Linked DNA regions of Prochlorococcus marinus subsp. marinus str. CCMP1375. The main gene of each other region encodes a partner of the protein of the gene in region 2 in a complex. Links are inferred from orthologs where the notes say so. Each region holds a gene or a part of one and is shown on either strand. Other genes may lie near its edges.

Region 1 (8,022 bases), 140 kb from region 2 along the record:
TTTAGTAAATTACAAGGAATAGAGATTGAATCACTTCAAAAACTATCTTCAGGAGATATTACATATCGGCTAACTGAAGATGCAGATCGAGTTGGAGAAGTCATTTACAAGACAGTTCAAGATACTGTTCCTTGCATTTTTCAGTTGATAGCTGTAATAGGTTATATGGTGTATTTAGATATTAATCTTGCATTAGCAACATTATTTCTAGCTCCAATGATATCATTTTTAGTTGGTAAGTTTGGAGAGAAGGTATTGCAGACAGAGGAAAGGAGCCAAGAAAGAATTAGTAATCTTGCAAGTTTATTAGCAGAAACTATTCAAATAATACCACTAATTAGAGCTTATGGAGCAGAACATTGGATACAAAAAAGGTTTAACGAAGAAGTTGATTTGCATCGAAATGCTAAATACAAAGCATTAAAGCAACTGGCTCTTCAACATCCAGTAATAGGTTTTATTGAAGCATTTGGCATTCTAGTTGTTTTAGCGATTGGCGCTCTTAGAATTCAAGCAGGAGCAATAGATGGTCAAGGTTTTAGTAGTTTCTTTGCTGCATTATTAATGTTAATCGATCCAATAAGTCATTTAACTACAAATTTCAATGAACTTCAACAAGGTAAAGCATCACTAAGAAGATTGAAAGATATAGAAAGGGCACCAAGAGAAAAATCGTCAGACCTTACTCCCATTAAAACTACAACAAACAAAGGTGAGATCATCATAGATAACTTGTCCTTTTCTTATAAAGATGGAAATACAGTAATTAGCAATTTAAATTTAAAGATTGAGCCCGGCAATAAAGTAGCACTTGTAGGACCATCAGGTGCTGGTAAAAGTACAATATTTTCTCTTCTTCTCAAATTTCTAGTTCCTCAGAGAGGAGCAATATTCATAGATGGGAATAATATAGCCTTAACAAATTCTCGTGATGTTAGAAGTTTAATGGCTATTGTCCCTCAAAAGGTCAATATATTGTCAGGAACTATATTAGAAAGCATACGTTTTGGTAGAGAATCAACAAAGGATCAGGTAATAAATGCAGCAAAAATAGCAAATGCGCATGATTTCATAATGAATATGCCTGAACAATACGATACCTATATAGAAGAAAGTGGCACCAACTTGTCTGGTGGTCAGCTACAAAGAATATCCATAGCTAGAGCATTACTTGATAACCCATCAATATTATTATTGGACGAAGCTACAAGTGCACTAGATGCGGATGCTGAAAGATCTGTTCAAATGGCCCTAAACCAAGCCATGAAAAATAGAACAGTATTAATAATAGCTCACCGCTTATCTACAACTCAAGAAGCAGATAATATTATTCTATTGGAACAAGGTAGAGTTAAAGAAATAGGCAGCCATGATGAACTAATGAACAAAAATGGAAAATATAGAGAGTTATGCGAAAAGCAATTTATTAGGAATATAAAGGAATAAATAATATCATTTATTCCAAAAAGGATTGCGAAAAGTAATATCAAAGTTAAAATTAGATATCAAGATTTTATTTTATGTCTAATTACTCAAATGAACAGCCAGAACCTATTCTTACTTTCGATGGGAAAAGATACAATATAAATAATTTGCCTAATGAATTAAAAGAAATCGTCAAAGGTTTACAAATATCTGATAATCAATTACGTCTTTATGAAGATACTTTAAAAGTACTTGCAATCGGCAGACAATCATTAGCAAAACAACTTAATGAAAAGCTTAAAGATATAGATCCAATCCCCTAAAATAAATATAGAGTCTATCCATGAAAAGTAACCAATGAATGAATATCTTGTAGTGCGGTAACAGATATAGGCTCATTTTGTAAGGCGCAAATTCCTTCTACTGCTGCTCTTGCTCCAGCTAAAGTAGTAAGAGTTGGTACTGAATAATCTAAAGCTGCTCTTCTAAGATATTTATCATCATATATTGCTTGTCTTCCTATAGGAGTATTTATAATTAATTGAATTTGGCCTGAACGAATAACGTCCTCAATGTTAGGTCTGCCTTCGTGAACTTTAAGAACTGAGCTGACATCAATTCCCGCATTTGAGATAACTTCTGCAGTTCCAGAAGTTGCAATCAAACCAAACCCTAAATCCACAAGGCGACGTGCAATTGGAATTAATGCTGGCTTGTCTCGATTGTGAGTTGAAAGAAAAACTATTCCTTTTGTAGGCAAAGCTTCTCCAGCTGCAAGTTCTGATTTTGCGTAGGCCATACCAAAATTTTTAGCCGATGACATCACTTCCCCAGTTGAGCGCATTTCTGGACCTAGAACGCTATCTGATCCAGGAAATCTACGAAAGGGCATTACAGCCTCTTTTATAGTTTGTAGGGGAGGTACTGGCTCATTCAATATCCCAATTTGATGAAGAGTTTTCCCTATCAGAAGACTGGTAGCCAAACGAGCCAAAGGCCATCCAATAGCTTTTGAAACAAAAGGAATAGTTCGGGAGGCTCTCGGATTAGCTTCGATTATGAATACTTTCTCTTCGCCATTGTCATCTCTTTGTACTGCAAATTGAAGATTAATAAGACCTATTACATTCAGTGACTTCGCTAAAGAATTAGTCCATTCCTTAATTGTTTTAATTGAAGAGTCAGAAAGTGAAATGGATGGAAGGCAACATGCTGAATCTCCCGAATGTATGCCCGCTGGTTCTATATGCTCCATAAGCCCTGCTATAACAACATTACCAAATGAATCTGATAAGGCATCAACATCAACTTCTATAGCATTTTCCAAATACTCATCAATCAAAACAGGGTGGTCAGGCTCTACTTTTACAGCTTTATTCATGTAAGTCTTCAATTCCTGAGAGTCATAAACAATTTCCATGGCTCGTCCACCTAAAACGTATGAAGGTCGAACCACTAAAGGGTATGAAATTCTATTGGCTATTTTTTCTGCTTCAGAAATAGATCTTGCTATTCCATTCGAAGGTTGACGAACTCTTAATTCTCTTAAAATATGTTCAAATTGTTCTCTATCCTCAGCCTGATCTATTGATTTAGGTGATGTACCAAATATTTTAGAACCAGACATTTTACCTTCTTTAGTATCTAACCAATTAAGAATTGGCATTGCTAGTTTCAAGGGAGTCTGACCTCCAAATTGTACAATTATACCTTCAGGATTCTCAAGTTCAATTACATTTAAAACATCTTCAAAAGTAAGTGGCTCAAAATAAAGGCTGTCACTTGTATCATAATCAGTAGAAACCGTTTCAGGGTTACTATTCAACATAATTGTCTGAAAACCTTCTTTCTGAAGCTGGAAAGAAGAATGACAACAACAGTAGTCAAATTCTATTCCTTGACCTATACGATTAGGTCCTCCTCCAAGTATTAGAATTTTCCTGTATTGATTTTGAATAACTTCATTAGCAGAAGACTTATTTATTAAACTACCATCTTTAATAATTTCTTTAAAAGTTCTTTCATAAGTAGAATAATGGTAAGGTGTATTTGATTCAAACTCTGATGAACATGTATCTACTGTTTTATAAACTGGTTTTATATTTAGATCCTTCCTGAAAGAACGTACTCGTAATTCATCTTCACCAACTAAAAATCCTATTTGTGAATCAGAGAATCCTAATTTCTTTAATTCAAACATAGAGTCATAATCTAAATCTAGAATGGTTTTACCTAGTAGTTTGTTATTTTCTGCTTCCATTATATTTCGAAGCTTTGATAAAAACCATATATCAATATTAGAAAGGGAGTTAATATATTGATCACTCTTACCATGATACATAGCCATCTTTATCGCCATTAATCTATCTGGCGATGGTACTCGCAATAACCTATCTATATCTTTAAGGCTAATGTTTATATTTTCACAATCATAAGACCATCCTGATAAACCTATTTCTAAAGATCTTAGTGCTTTTTGAAAAGACTCCTCGAAACTCCTACCTATTGCCATAACTTCTCCAACTGATTTCATAGAAGTAGTTAAGATAGGAGGACTTCCACTAAACTTTTCAAAGGCAAACCTGGGTATTTTGGTAACAATGTAATCAATAGTTGGCTCAAAACAACAAGGGGTTTTACCAGTAATATCATTCAAAATTTCATCAAGTCTATAACCAATTGCCAAAAGTGCTGCAATCTTTGCTATGGGAAACCCAGTAGCTTTACTTGCTAGCGCTGAAGACCTACTAACTCTTGGATTCATCTCTATAACAACAACCTCTCCATCAACTGGATTAACCGCAAATTGAACATTACTACCTCCTGTTTCTACTCCTATTTCTCTAATAATCTTTATAGATTGATCTCTTAATCTCTGATACTCACGGTCAGTTAAGGTTTGAGCAGGCGCAATTGTAATCGAATCTCCTGTATGTATTCCCATTGGATCTATGTTTTCTATGCTGCAAATAATCACAACATTATCTACATTATCCCGCATTACTTCTAACTCAAATTCTTTCCAACCTAAGAGGGATTTTTCTATTAGTATTTGAGAGGCTGGACTTGCCTCTAAGCCAGACTTACATATCGATATAAATTCTTCTTGATTATAAGCAATCCCACCACCACTTCCACCTAGGGTAAAGGCAGGTCTAATAATTCTTGGGAAACTTTCTATATTTGAACCAACATTTATTGCCTCTTCAATATTACAAGCTATGCCAGAAGGACATACATTCACACCTATCTTCTCCATCGAATTTTTGAATAGTTGTCTATCCTCAGCTTTATTAATTGACTCTAAATCAGCACCAATAAGTTCAATCTTGAATTTACGGAGTATGCCTTTTTCTGCAAGATCAACTGCTGCATTAAGGGCTGTTTGACCTCCCATTGTTGGCAACAGAGCATCTGGTTTCTCCAATTCAATTATTTTCGTAATAACTTCTGTAGTTAAAGGTTCAATGTAAGTCCTGTCTGCCATTTCAGGATCAGTCATTATAGAAGCAGGATTAGAGTTGATTAAAACAACTTCAAACCCTTCTTTTTTAAGTGCCTTGCAGGCCTGTGTCCCTGAATAATCAAATTCACAAGCTTGGCCTATGACAATAGGTCCAGAGCCTAGAATTAATATGCGACGTATATCGTTACGTCGTGGCATTGGTTTTAATAATTTGTTCTGAGTTTCAGTTCGCTTCTATAGATGCTGATAAGAGTCAGCTAACCAAGTAGCTACTAACATTCAAATACTAGCTAAGTTGTTTAAATTGAAAAGCAGAAACTATGAGTGAGCTTCAGCGCCTAAAAGGGCTATTACCTCCAGAAAACCAAAGCTGGGTTTTCATTGAAACTGCTGCTGCAATAGACCCTCCGCTTATAGATCTTGAGGAAATTGGAAGTGACGAAGTTGAAATTCAGATAGATATTGAACAATGGGACAACTTGGCTCTTGACCATAGGAACCTACTTTTCTGGCATGAAGTAGGCAGAATTCAAAACGATACCATCCCTAGAGATGGATGGGAGATGGCAGCTCTTGCAATAGGACTTGGAGGAGCTATCGGAGAACTATGGGTACAAGATGGACTATTACTTCTTTTAGCATTAGGTCTATCTGGCTTTGCTGGGTACAGGCTGTATTTGAAAAATAATTCCGAAAAAAGACTTCAAGATGCAATATCAGCAGATGAAAGGGCTATTGACCTAGCATGTAGATTTGGTTACAGCGTACCAAATGCATATAAAAGCCTTGGTGGCGCCTTAAAAGAGCTTATAGAAAATACTAGAAAAAAGAAAAGAAGAAGCTTTTATGAAAATCGCTTAGAAGCACTTAGAAAAAGTGCCGAAAGAGCAAGAGCAGAAATGGCTGAGCAACAAGGTTCAAAACAATCAATAACAAGTGAAAATGTATATGGATAGTCAAAAAGTCATAGAACTAGCTGCAAAAGCTGCAGATGATCTTAAAGCAATAGATATACAAATAATTCAAATAGATAAAGTATCAAGTATTGCAGATTGGATCCTAATTACAGAAGGTCTTTCTGATGTTCAAGTAAGGTCAATTATAAATTCAATAGAAGATAGGCTAAACAAAAAAGCCAATATTATTCCACTTAGGAAGGAAGGAGTAAATGAAGGTAAATGGGCTCTTTTAGATTACGGAGATATTATCATCAATGTTTTCCAACCTAATGAAAGAAAATTTTATGAATTAGAGTCATTTTGGAGCAATGGAACTCTATATAAATACTCAAACTAGATATATTAATCATGGAAAGCTATTTAAACTCTCCTGTTCCAATAGAGCAAAGACCTTCAGATGAATTTACTCAACTAACAAATTCATTATTTTTTTCATGGCCTACTAAAAGTATTAACAACTTTATTAAAAAATTATTCCTAACATGGATTATTTCATTCCCATTTTTCATAATAATAAGTACTGGTAGTTATACTTTGAGGTTAAATATATTTAATCTCATATCTTTATCATTTCTTTCAAGTATAATCATACCTATATTAATTCTTCTTAGACAATTATGGGGTTGGGATTATGTATACAAAAGATTATTATCCAAAACTATTACTTATGAAGAAAGCGATTGGCATGATGGCAAAGACTGGGAAAAGCCTTCATCATGGCTACTAAGAGATAAACTTATAGCTTCACAAGAAGTTTTACCAATAATTTCAAAAATAAAAACTACAACTAAATATCTATTAATATTGTTTATATTTTTGCTAACATCTTATTTTTTTTATATAAGAATTAATTAAATGGACATAATACAAGCATTGGATACTTCTAATAATAAAAGAACTCCAACATTAAAAGTTTATCTTAAGCGTGGTTCATATGTTGAATCTATTCATAATGTTCATGCTGTTATTTGTGATAGGAAAGGCAGAGTATTAATGAAGGCTGGCGACTCAAATTATCAAACATTCATACGATCAGCATTAAAACCATTTCAAGCCATACCTTTTATAAGTAGTGGTGCGTATGAAAAAGTTATGTACGACGAAAAAGTTTTAGCAATTGCATGTGGCTCACATTCTGGTACAAAAAAACATGCAAGGGAGTCATTTAAACTCCTTTGGAATTCTGAATTAAATGCTGAACAACTGCAATGTCCAGTTCCCAAGAGCAAAAAAAGCAGCCTAGAACATAATTGCTCAGGGAAACATGCTGCATTTCTAGCAACATGTAAGAAAATGAACTGGCCAATAAATAGTTATTTGCAAGTTAACCATCCACTTCAAATAGAAATCAATAGGAGAGTATCTGAAATGCTAGGTATATCAACGAAAGAACTAGTAACCGCAAGAGATGATTGTGGGGCACCTACATTAAGGCTAGGACTTTTTCAAATTGCATTTCTTTATGCACAATTAAGTGGTTCAAGTCATAACGAATTGGAGCAAATAAGTAGGGCAATGATAAGAGAACCAGAACTTATTGCAGGAGAAGGGAGATTTGATACAGAAGTAATTAAAAGATCACACGGCCAACTAATTAGCAAAGGCGGTTCAGAAGGAATTCAATGCCTCAGCAAAATTGGAGAAGGGATGGGCATTGCCATAAAAGTTGAAGATGGCTCTAGAAGAGCAAAGCAAGCGGTTGCCCTTCATTTGCTAAAACAGCTTGATTGGATCACCCCTGTAAGCCTTGAAGAGCTAGAAGATATCGTTTTAAAGATTAATCCTGGGGTGAAATTAGAAGTTGAAGGGGAACTAAGATTTCAGGAAAAGTAAATAATCCAATAAGTCCCTGGCGCATTCGGATGTATGCTTGGTAAATCATCGCGGGGTAGAGCAGTCTGGTAGCTCGTCGGGCTCATAACCCGAAGGTCGGGAGTTCAAATCTCCCCCCCGCCACCAATTAAATCCAAGTGCTAACAGCCTTTTTAATGCCTTTTAACTATGTTTAGCAAAATCAAGAGAAGTATTAGAAATGGTCAAATCTCAGATATAACCTAATTATTTTTTTAGAGACATCCTCAAAAGAACCCATTCAAGTAAATATCCACTTCAAGAAACTATAGAACTATTATTAACCCCCTAGGGCGCATGTCCAAAAGCAGGACAGACTTC
Region 2 (8,124 bases):
CAAAATCTCTGCGAATAAGTGTTCTAACTTGTTGAGCTTTTCTGTAGTAGGCATCTACATATCCTGCAGACAATGCATATGTACCTATCAAGATTCTTCTTTGGACTTCGCTGCCAAAACCTCTAGCTCGAGTAAAAGCCGTCATGTCTGATAAATTATCTACCTCTTTAGCTCTGTATCCATATTTAACTCCATCATACCTTGCCAAATTTGCAGAAGCTTCAGAAGGAGCTATCACATAATAAGTAGCTATTCCATCAGTAAATCTAGGACATGAGACTTCTATTAATTCAGCTCCAAGAGATTGGAGCTGATCAGCTGCTTTAAGAACCGACTTCTTTACTTCTAAATCCAAGCCTTCTTGATCAAAACATTCTTTTATCAACCCAATCCGAAGGCCAGAAATAGATTCAGAAATGTGATCTGAATATTTTGGAACTGGTACGTCTAAACAAGTTGAATCTCTTGGGTCATGTCCAGCTATTACCTGTAAAATTTCAGCAGCATCAGAAACATTTGTAGAAAAAGGTCCAACCTGGTCTAAAGAGCTAGCAAAAGCAATGAGTCCCCATCTACTTACACGTCCATATGTAGGTTTTAGACCTACCACACCACAAAAAGAAGCAGGTTGTCTTATAGACCCGCCTGTGTCAGAGCCTAAAGCCGCTGTACATAACCCTGAAGCAACAGCAGCAGCACTACCTCCAGAACTGCCTCCGGGGACTCTTGTTATGTCCCAAGGATTTTTCGTAGGGCCAAATGCTGACGTTTCGGTTGAACTTCCCATAGCAAATTCATCTAGATTTGTTTTCCCTAAAAGTATTCCTCCAGCCTTCCAGAGTCTTTGCGTAACAGTAGATTCATAAGGTGGAATAAATTCCTCCAACATCTTGCTTGAACAAGTCGTAGGTATACCTTTTGTACAAAGATTATCTTTTATTGCAAAAGGAACTCCTGCTAAAGGAGGCAGCTCTTCCCCCGCAGCTCTAGCCTCATCAATTTTGATGGCTGAAGCTCTAGCCTTTTCATGATTCAAATACAGATAGGAATGAAGGGTATTTTCAACTTCTTCTATACGATTGATTTGTTGATTTATCAACTCAAGAGAAGAAACCTCTCCTTTGTTTAATTTCTGTCGCCATTTAGCTATGGACATTATTATTTGGTGTACTTATATAAGAAGCTATCGCACTAAGTAAAAAAGGGTCAAAGGGTTAAAGGCTCTATGCGTCTACAACGAACAAAATCATGGGTTATAGATTCAATACCTTCACTTGTCAAATCATCCAAGAAAATAGGCACGTTATTTCTAAGACTTCTTTGCGTTAAAAAAGGACCAAACCAATAAGTGGTATTAGGGTTTTGAGTCTCAATCTTAGCCCACCAAGCGAAGCCAAAACTGTTACCTAAAACGCGAATCGCCCTAAATGGGCCCATAGTTAATTAATGATCTTTTACAATATTAGTACTTATGTATAAAAAAAACTAACGCCTACTTGGATTCTTTTGACTTAAATGTTCAATCAACCATTTTATTTGAAAATATAAGTTGTTCAAAAACTGAGATCATGTGATTAGATTTCTTTAATTGGTTTGAAAAGGTTTAGTTTCCAATTTTGCTCTTACTAATTTAGGGGAAGGATCTTGCCCTGCAATCCCTTTCATCCAGCCTTGTCTAGCTACTTCATACAAAACCACTGAGGTTGCTACTGAGGCATTTAAGCTAGTTGTAACTCCTCTAAGAGGAATTTTCACTAGGAAATCACAGTGCCTTCTAGTAAGGAGAGACAAGCCTTTTTCCTCTGAACCTATTGCCAATACCAATGGACCATCAAAAGTAATTTCATTAATTGTTTTGTCTCCTTCTCCTGCAAGGCCAATTATTGTATATCCAGATTTTTTAAGTTCTTCTAAAGATCGGTTCAAATTAACAACTCTTGCAACAGGTAAATGTTCCAAAGCTCCTGCGGCAACTTTCGCAACAGAACCTGTCAATCCAGCACTTCGTCTTTGCGGAAGAATCAATCCATGAGCCCCCAATGCTTCAGCAGAGCGAACTATCGCTCCTAAATTTTGAGGATCTGTAAGGCCATCTAAAGCTATTAAAACAGGAGATTCATCTATAGATTGGCAGCCTTCAATAAGTGTTTTCAAATCAAAAGTCTCCGAGGCTGCTGTTTGTAGGGCTATACCTTGATGAACTCCTCCAGTCGTAACATGTCCCAATCTTGCCCATGAAACTTCTTCAACAAGAACACCTAAGGCTTTTGCATCCTTTAGAAGTTGAAAAAAGCGCGGTGAACTTCTTATCTCAGATGTACACCAAATTCTATGAATTGCTCGACCTGACTCAAGAATTGCTTGAGTTGAATGTCTACCCCAAAAAATATCATTTGACTCACTCTCAAAAACAAAGTTCTGCTTAGGTTTCTCTATTTCTTGTGTACTCTGACTAAAATCATTTTGATTATTTCTTGAAAAAGAAGTAAATCTTCTACTTTGAACAAGATTCGGCTGTCTTTTGTTACTAGATGATCTGTTTTGGGTTTCTTCTGAATTAATACTCCTCCAAGCTCTCTTTGAATTAAATGATGCTTTATTAGAAGCAGAAGAATCTCTTGCATTATCAAAATTTCTTTTCTTCTGATTACCTCTATCAAAATTAACTTTCTCCGTATCTCTGCGATATGGAGAATCTTTTTTATGATCGCTTTGATTCCATTCTGATTTATTACCTTTTTTCCATCTCATTGAAGCAGAGGAACCTCTCTTATTATTCTTTCTTTCTTTAGAAGAAAAATCTCTAGAAAAATTGCCTCCACGGCGATCATTAGAACTCATTTTTTTAATCCTTTTTTTTATCAGATTCGATTTGATCTAATCGATCTAGTAGCTGAGCAAGGCGATTGGGGTCTTTCAAAAACAACCATCCAATAAGTGTTTCGAAGCCAGTAGCCTTACCATAAATAGCAATATTTACCTTACGAGAACCACGGCCAACACGATTACGTCCTTTTCTGACGAATTTTCTCTCTAAATCTGTCAAATAATAATCAAGATTTTCTAAGGCTGCAGCCTGAGCCTCAGCTCTTACTAGTGAAACAACAGAAAAATGAAGGTCTTTACTTTTAGCTGGCTTTTCACAAAGACGAAGTCTCTGATGCATTTCCCAAATAGCATCTCCCAACCAAGCTAATTGCAAAGTGCCCAAAGCATCTGGGCTCCCAGATGGTTTCAAGAGACGAATCCAATCAGTCAAGCTGCTAATTGAGTGAGAGCTGCGTTCAAATCAGCTGCTACATGAAGAAAATCCTCTAAACGAACAAGCTTGATAGTTTGAATAACTCTTGGATTGCCCACGACAACAAAAGATCTCTTATCCTTTTTGCATTTTTTGGCGGAATGCACCATTGCTCCTAAGCCAGAAGAATCAATAAAATCTATTTTTGTTAGATCAAGCACAATCGGCAATTTGTTGGAGCTAAGGACATCATTTACAAAATCTGTAAACTGTTTCTCTGAGTAAGCATCTAGCTGTCCAGTGAAATAAAAAACTAAACAGCCTTTTTTTCTTTCAAATCCACCCCGTAAAGAAACGGTCAATCGTTGTAATTCGGTTATGGGACCAAACCCCCTAATACTTCTCAAAAGAATATTAGTGATCAAAAAGCAACTCAACCACGCTTCAACGACGTTCTGACATTAGATCAACAAAACGGGAAAAATGGTGATCCGCATCATGAGGGCCTGGACTGGCTTCTGGGTGATATTGGATGCCAAAGATTGGCCTGTTACACATTGCGATGCCTGCAACAGTTCCATCATTCAGGTTCAAATGTGTTATCTCAACAACATCTTTATCTAAAGACAAGGCATCCAAAGCAAAGCCATGATTCTGACTTGTTATTTCTATTCGCCCTGTTTTACCGCATGGATGATTTAAACCTCTATGACCATATGCAAGTTTAAAAGTCTTTCCTCCAAGGGCCAATCCTAGAATTTGATGGCCTAAACAAATTCCAAACATAGGTACATCTACCTCTTCTATTAAACGCTTAGCTAAAGACATTCCTTCCTTAACAGAAGAAGGATCTCCAGGTCCATTAGAGAAGAACACCCCTTCAGGGTTAAAAGACATAACTTCGGAAAAGCTTGTATTTGCAGGCAAAACATTAACTTCACAACCGTGCGCTACCAATCGATTTAGAATTGATCTTTTTATCCCAAAATCTATAGCTACTACATTAAAAGGAGACATTGCCTGATTAACAACTCTCTCATCAAAATCAACTGAGGCAAGTGAATTCCACTTATATGGCTTTTTAGTTGTAACTTCACCAGTTAAATTAAGCCCCTTCATTTGCGGAGCCTGCCTAATTGTATTTAATAAGGATGATGGAGAAGCATTATTTTCTGAAGATATAATTGCATTCATAGTGCCAGAGCTTCGCAAGTGTCTAACTAGCGCTCTTGTATCTACATCACAAATCCCAACAACCTTTTCATCTTTCAACCACTGCTCAAAAGTTTTAGTTGAACGCCAATTACTTGCATAGCAAGAGACTTGTCTAGCGATAACACCTTTTGCAGATGGCGAATCAGATTCTTGATCTTCAGGGTTTACACCAGTATTTCCTAATTCAGGAAAAGTAAACGTTATTAATTGTCCAAAATAACTAGGATCTGTCAATACCTCCTGATAACCGGTAATACCAGTATTAAAAACAATTTCGCCTGACACAGTTCCTCTAAAACCAAATGCTTTCCCTTCAATAAAAGTACCATCAGATAAAACCAAAATTGCATTGTCATTACCAGAGAAAATGCTCATAAAGATTAATTAAATAAGATTTTTAGGTATTGCAAAATTTTCATTCTAAACAACATTTTAGCTCATTAAATTTATCCAATGGTTTAGACAATTCCATGGCTTCTAAAGCTATGGTAACTCCTTTTTTTAAATCAAGTTCTTTCCCAGAGGCCCAAAATACTAAGGACGAGTTAAGTGCAACAACCTCCCTTTGTGATTGTGTCCCTCTCCCTTGAAACAAGGAACGAAGAATATCCTGATTTGTTGCTAGAGAACCTCCCTTCAGAGTGCTATTAGGAGAAATAGTCAACCCTAACTCTTCTACATCCAAGGTTTTAGATGTTATTTGACCATTTTCTAGAAACCTAACTTCATTAGGTCCTTCTAATGAAGCTTCATCTAAGCCACCCGCACCATGAACCACTACTGCTCTTTCTAAACCTAAATTCCTTAAGGCTTCTACCATTGGATCCAACAATTCAGATTTAGCTACTCCTAAGACTTGGGCCTTTGGTCTAAAAGGATTAACTAATGGTCCAAGAAGGTTGAAGACTGTTCTTACGCCAAGAGCTTTTCTTAAAGGAGCTAAATTTATTAAAGAAGAATGCCAGGCTGGTGCAAACAAAAATGTAATGTTATTTTTTTCAATCGCTTTGACCACTAATTCAAGAGGGGCATTTAATTTTATTCCGAGTCCTTCTAAAACATCAGCTGATCCAACTTTGCCGCTTGCACTTCTATTTCCATGCTTAGCAATAGTAACTCCACAAGATGCTGTAACAAAAGCAACTGCTGTTGAGATGTTAAAAGTATCAGCTCCATCACCACCTGTACCACAAGTATCAACCATAAAGACTTCTGGAAGAGGATAGGGAAATAAGCAAGCATCCCTAAGAACTTCTGCCATAGAAGACAATTCCAATCCTGAAATTTGCTTAGCTCTTAAAGCAGTTAGGAAAGCACCTGTTTGTACTGGCAAGAGTTCGTCATTAAGCCAAGCCTTCATAAGAGCTTTTGCTTCAATTTCAGAAATCTCTTTTGTTGATAAAAGCTTTTCTAGGAGTTCTGGCCAAGAGACAATAGGCATAAAAAAATTGACTCTATAAAAACAAGTGATTTATCCCTCATTAATGTTGATGGGGATATCTCCACTATTACTTGATAATTTACTTCTAATAAGTAAAAAAGTGGAGAAGCCTATGAAATTAATTGACAGAATTCTCGGAGGTATCGAAACTTGATCCAAGCATTTCTTCTGGGAAACTATCAGGTCTATAACCTTTACGCCATATTTCCCTAGTAGAACTATGTAGCTCTTCTTTTGTAATGCCCCACAATTTTAAAATTTTAAGCATATCCATCTGAAGATCTTTTGCACCAGGGAAGTTCTCATATCTCATAAACAAACGAGCTATATCAATTAAGTCCTCATCTTCAGGAGAGTTTTTGGAGAGCAATCTATTCACATTCTCTCGATCAGTCGAATATAAAGGATGATTTTGATCTCCCATCAGTCAGCTTCCTGAATTAAATAGAACAACCAACTCACTTTTTTCACCGTAAGCAATATAAATTGGTACTCATACTAATGAAGTCATGGCAGCATTTCGAATTGATCTAATAAATAGATATTTAAAGCCTCATAGACGGACATTAATTCTAGGAGCAATAAGCCTATTAATTGTCAATATCTTGAGCGTTGCAATTCCTTTTGAAGTTCGTCGTGTAGTAGATGCCCTTGAAGAAGGCTTTAGCTTTAACAACATTCTTAGGCAAGCAGGTTGGATCATTTCATTAGCAACTGTTATGGGCATAGTTAGACTTTTATCTCGGCAACTTGTTTTTGGTATTGGACGACAGGTTGAAGTTGATCTCAGACAACGTTTATTTGATCACATGCTTATACAAGATCCAGAATGGGTTCAAAAAACTGGGAGCGGGGAAGTCATAACAAGAGCGACAAGTGATATTGAAAACATAAGACGCCTACTAGGCTTTGCAATTTTAAGTCTTACGAACACATTTTTAGCCTATGCCTTCACTATTCCTGCAATGCTTTCCATAAGTCCTTGGTTAACGGCAGCCTCAGTAAGTCTGTATCCATTAATGCTAGGAACTGTTCGCCTTTTTGTAGGCCGAATGATTGGTCAAAGAAAAAGGCAACAAGAAGCTCTTTCAAGGCTTAGTGAATTAATTCAAGAGGATTTATCAGGTATTAGTGCCATAAAAATATATGGTCAAGAAGCTGCTGAAGGCAACGCATTCTCAAAGTTAAATATCAACTACAAAAATGCTGCCATCAATCTTGCAAGAACAGCAAGTACTTTATTTCCTCTACTTCAAGGCATTTCATCAATATCTCTTCTTTTGATACTTGCTCTTGGGAGTGGTCTTATTGAGAAAGGCTTTCTAACAATTGGTGGGTTAATTGCATTGATACTTTACGTAGAAAGATTAGTTTTTCCGACAGCACTATTAGGGTTCACTTTAAACACATTTCAACTAGGTCAAGTAAGTCTTGAACGAATAGAGGAGTTGCTAACAAACACTCCTTTAATTAAAGACCAAAATCAAAGCAGAAGATTAAAGCTTCCTGTTAAAGGCAAATTAGAGGCAAGAGGTCTCAACATAAGTTATGAAAATGACCAAAAGGAAATTCTAAAAAATATTAATTTTGTTATTCAGCCAGGAGAGCTAGTTGCAATAGTTGGTCCTGTTGGGTGTGGGAAGACAACACTTGCCAGAGCATTAGGTCGGATGATTAATGTATCAAGCAAACAACTTTTTCTTGATGACATTGATGTAGTTGAACTAAAGCTTGATGAGTTAAGAAAAAATATCTCTTTAGTACCTCAAGAGGGGTATCTATTTACTACTACACTAAAAAACAACATCAGATTTGGCGTTCCAGATGAAACAATTGATAAAGTTAAATTGGTAGCCTCACAAGCTCATTTAACTGAAGATATTAAAGGTTTTCCTGATGGTTTTGAAACACTAGTAGGAGAGAGAGGCATAACACTTAGTGGTGGACAACGTCAACGCACAGCACTTAGTAGAGCTTTACTAACAAATGCTCCTGTACTTGTTCTTGACGATGCTCTTGCCAGTGTGGACAACAAAACAGCTTCTGCAATACTTACTTCAATAAGAACAAAAGTTAATAGAACGATATTGATGATAAGCCACCAACTTTCAGCGGCTGCGGCATGTGATCGAATATTAGTTTTAAGCGAAGGAAGACTTGTCCAACAAGGTACTCATGAAAGTTTGATAAAAATAGATGGCATATATAAAAAACTTTGGGATAGAGA

The links. Proteins that work in one complex are often made in the same cells at the same time.
Region 1: the proteins of carA (region 2) and carB are in contact, whole or in part, in a solved structure (PDB 1KEE), measured with the Escherichia coli proteins. The link is inferred for Prochlorococcus marinus subsp. marinus str. CCMP1375 from one-to-one orthologs.

What each region holds. Positions count from the first base shown.
Region 1 is NC_005042.1:810,980-819,001, reverse strand. Bases 1,563-5,448 are described here. They hold carB (carbamoyl-phosphate synthase large subunit), read right to left. Parts: upstream 5,090-5,448; coding sequence 1,763-5,089; downstream 1,563-1,762. Other genes in these bases: PRO_RS04400 (DUF3318 domain-containing protein), read left to right, coding at 5,212-5,448; PRO_RS04410 (DUF6447 family protein), read left to right, coding at 1,563-1,748. In the rest of the region: PRO_RS04415 (ABC transporter ATP-binding protein), read left to right, coding at 1-1,446; more of PRO_RS04410, read left to right, coding at 1,521-1,562; more of PRO_RS04400, read left to right, coding at 5,449-5,847; rsfS (ribosome silencing factor), read left to right, coding at 5,840-6,187; PRO_RS04390 (CGLD27 family protein), read left to right, coding at 6,199-6,705; PRO_RS04385 (asparaginase), read left to right, coding at 6,706-7,683. UniProt on the Escherichia coli protein: Large subunit of the glutamine-dependent carbamoyl phosphate synthetase (CPSase).
Region 2 is NC_005042.1:672,353-680,476, reverse strand. Bases 2,759-5,527 are described here. They hold carA (glutamine-hydrolyzing carbamoyl-phosphate synthase small subunit), read right to left. Parts: upstream 4,832-5,527; coding sequence 3,686-4,831; downstream 2,759-3,685. Other genes in these bases: trpD (anthranilate phosphoribosyltransferase), read right to left, coding at 4,872-5,527; PRO_RS03685 (STAS domain-containing protein), read right to left, coding at 3,256-3,663; PRO_RS03690 (Mini-ribonuclease 3), read right to left, coding at 2,846-3,259; rlmB (23S rRNA (guanosine(2251)-2'-O)-methyltransferase RlmB), read right to left, coding at 2,759-2,841. Outside these bases: Asp-tRNA(Asn)/Glu-tRNA(Gln) amidotransferase subunit GatA, read right to left, coding at 1-1,156; PRO_RS03700 (DUF1816 domain-containing protein), read right to left, coding at 1,207-1,437; more of rlmB, read right to left, coding at 1,585-2,758; more of trpD, read right to left, coding at 5,528-5,897; PRO_RS03670 (DUF3288 family protein), read right to left, coding at 6,016-6,321; PRO_RS03665 (ABC transporter ATP-binding protein), read left to right, coding at 6,407-8,124. UniProt on the Escherichia coli protein: Small subunit of the glutamine-dependent carbamoyl phosphate synthetase (CPSase).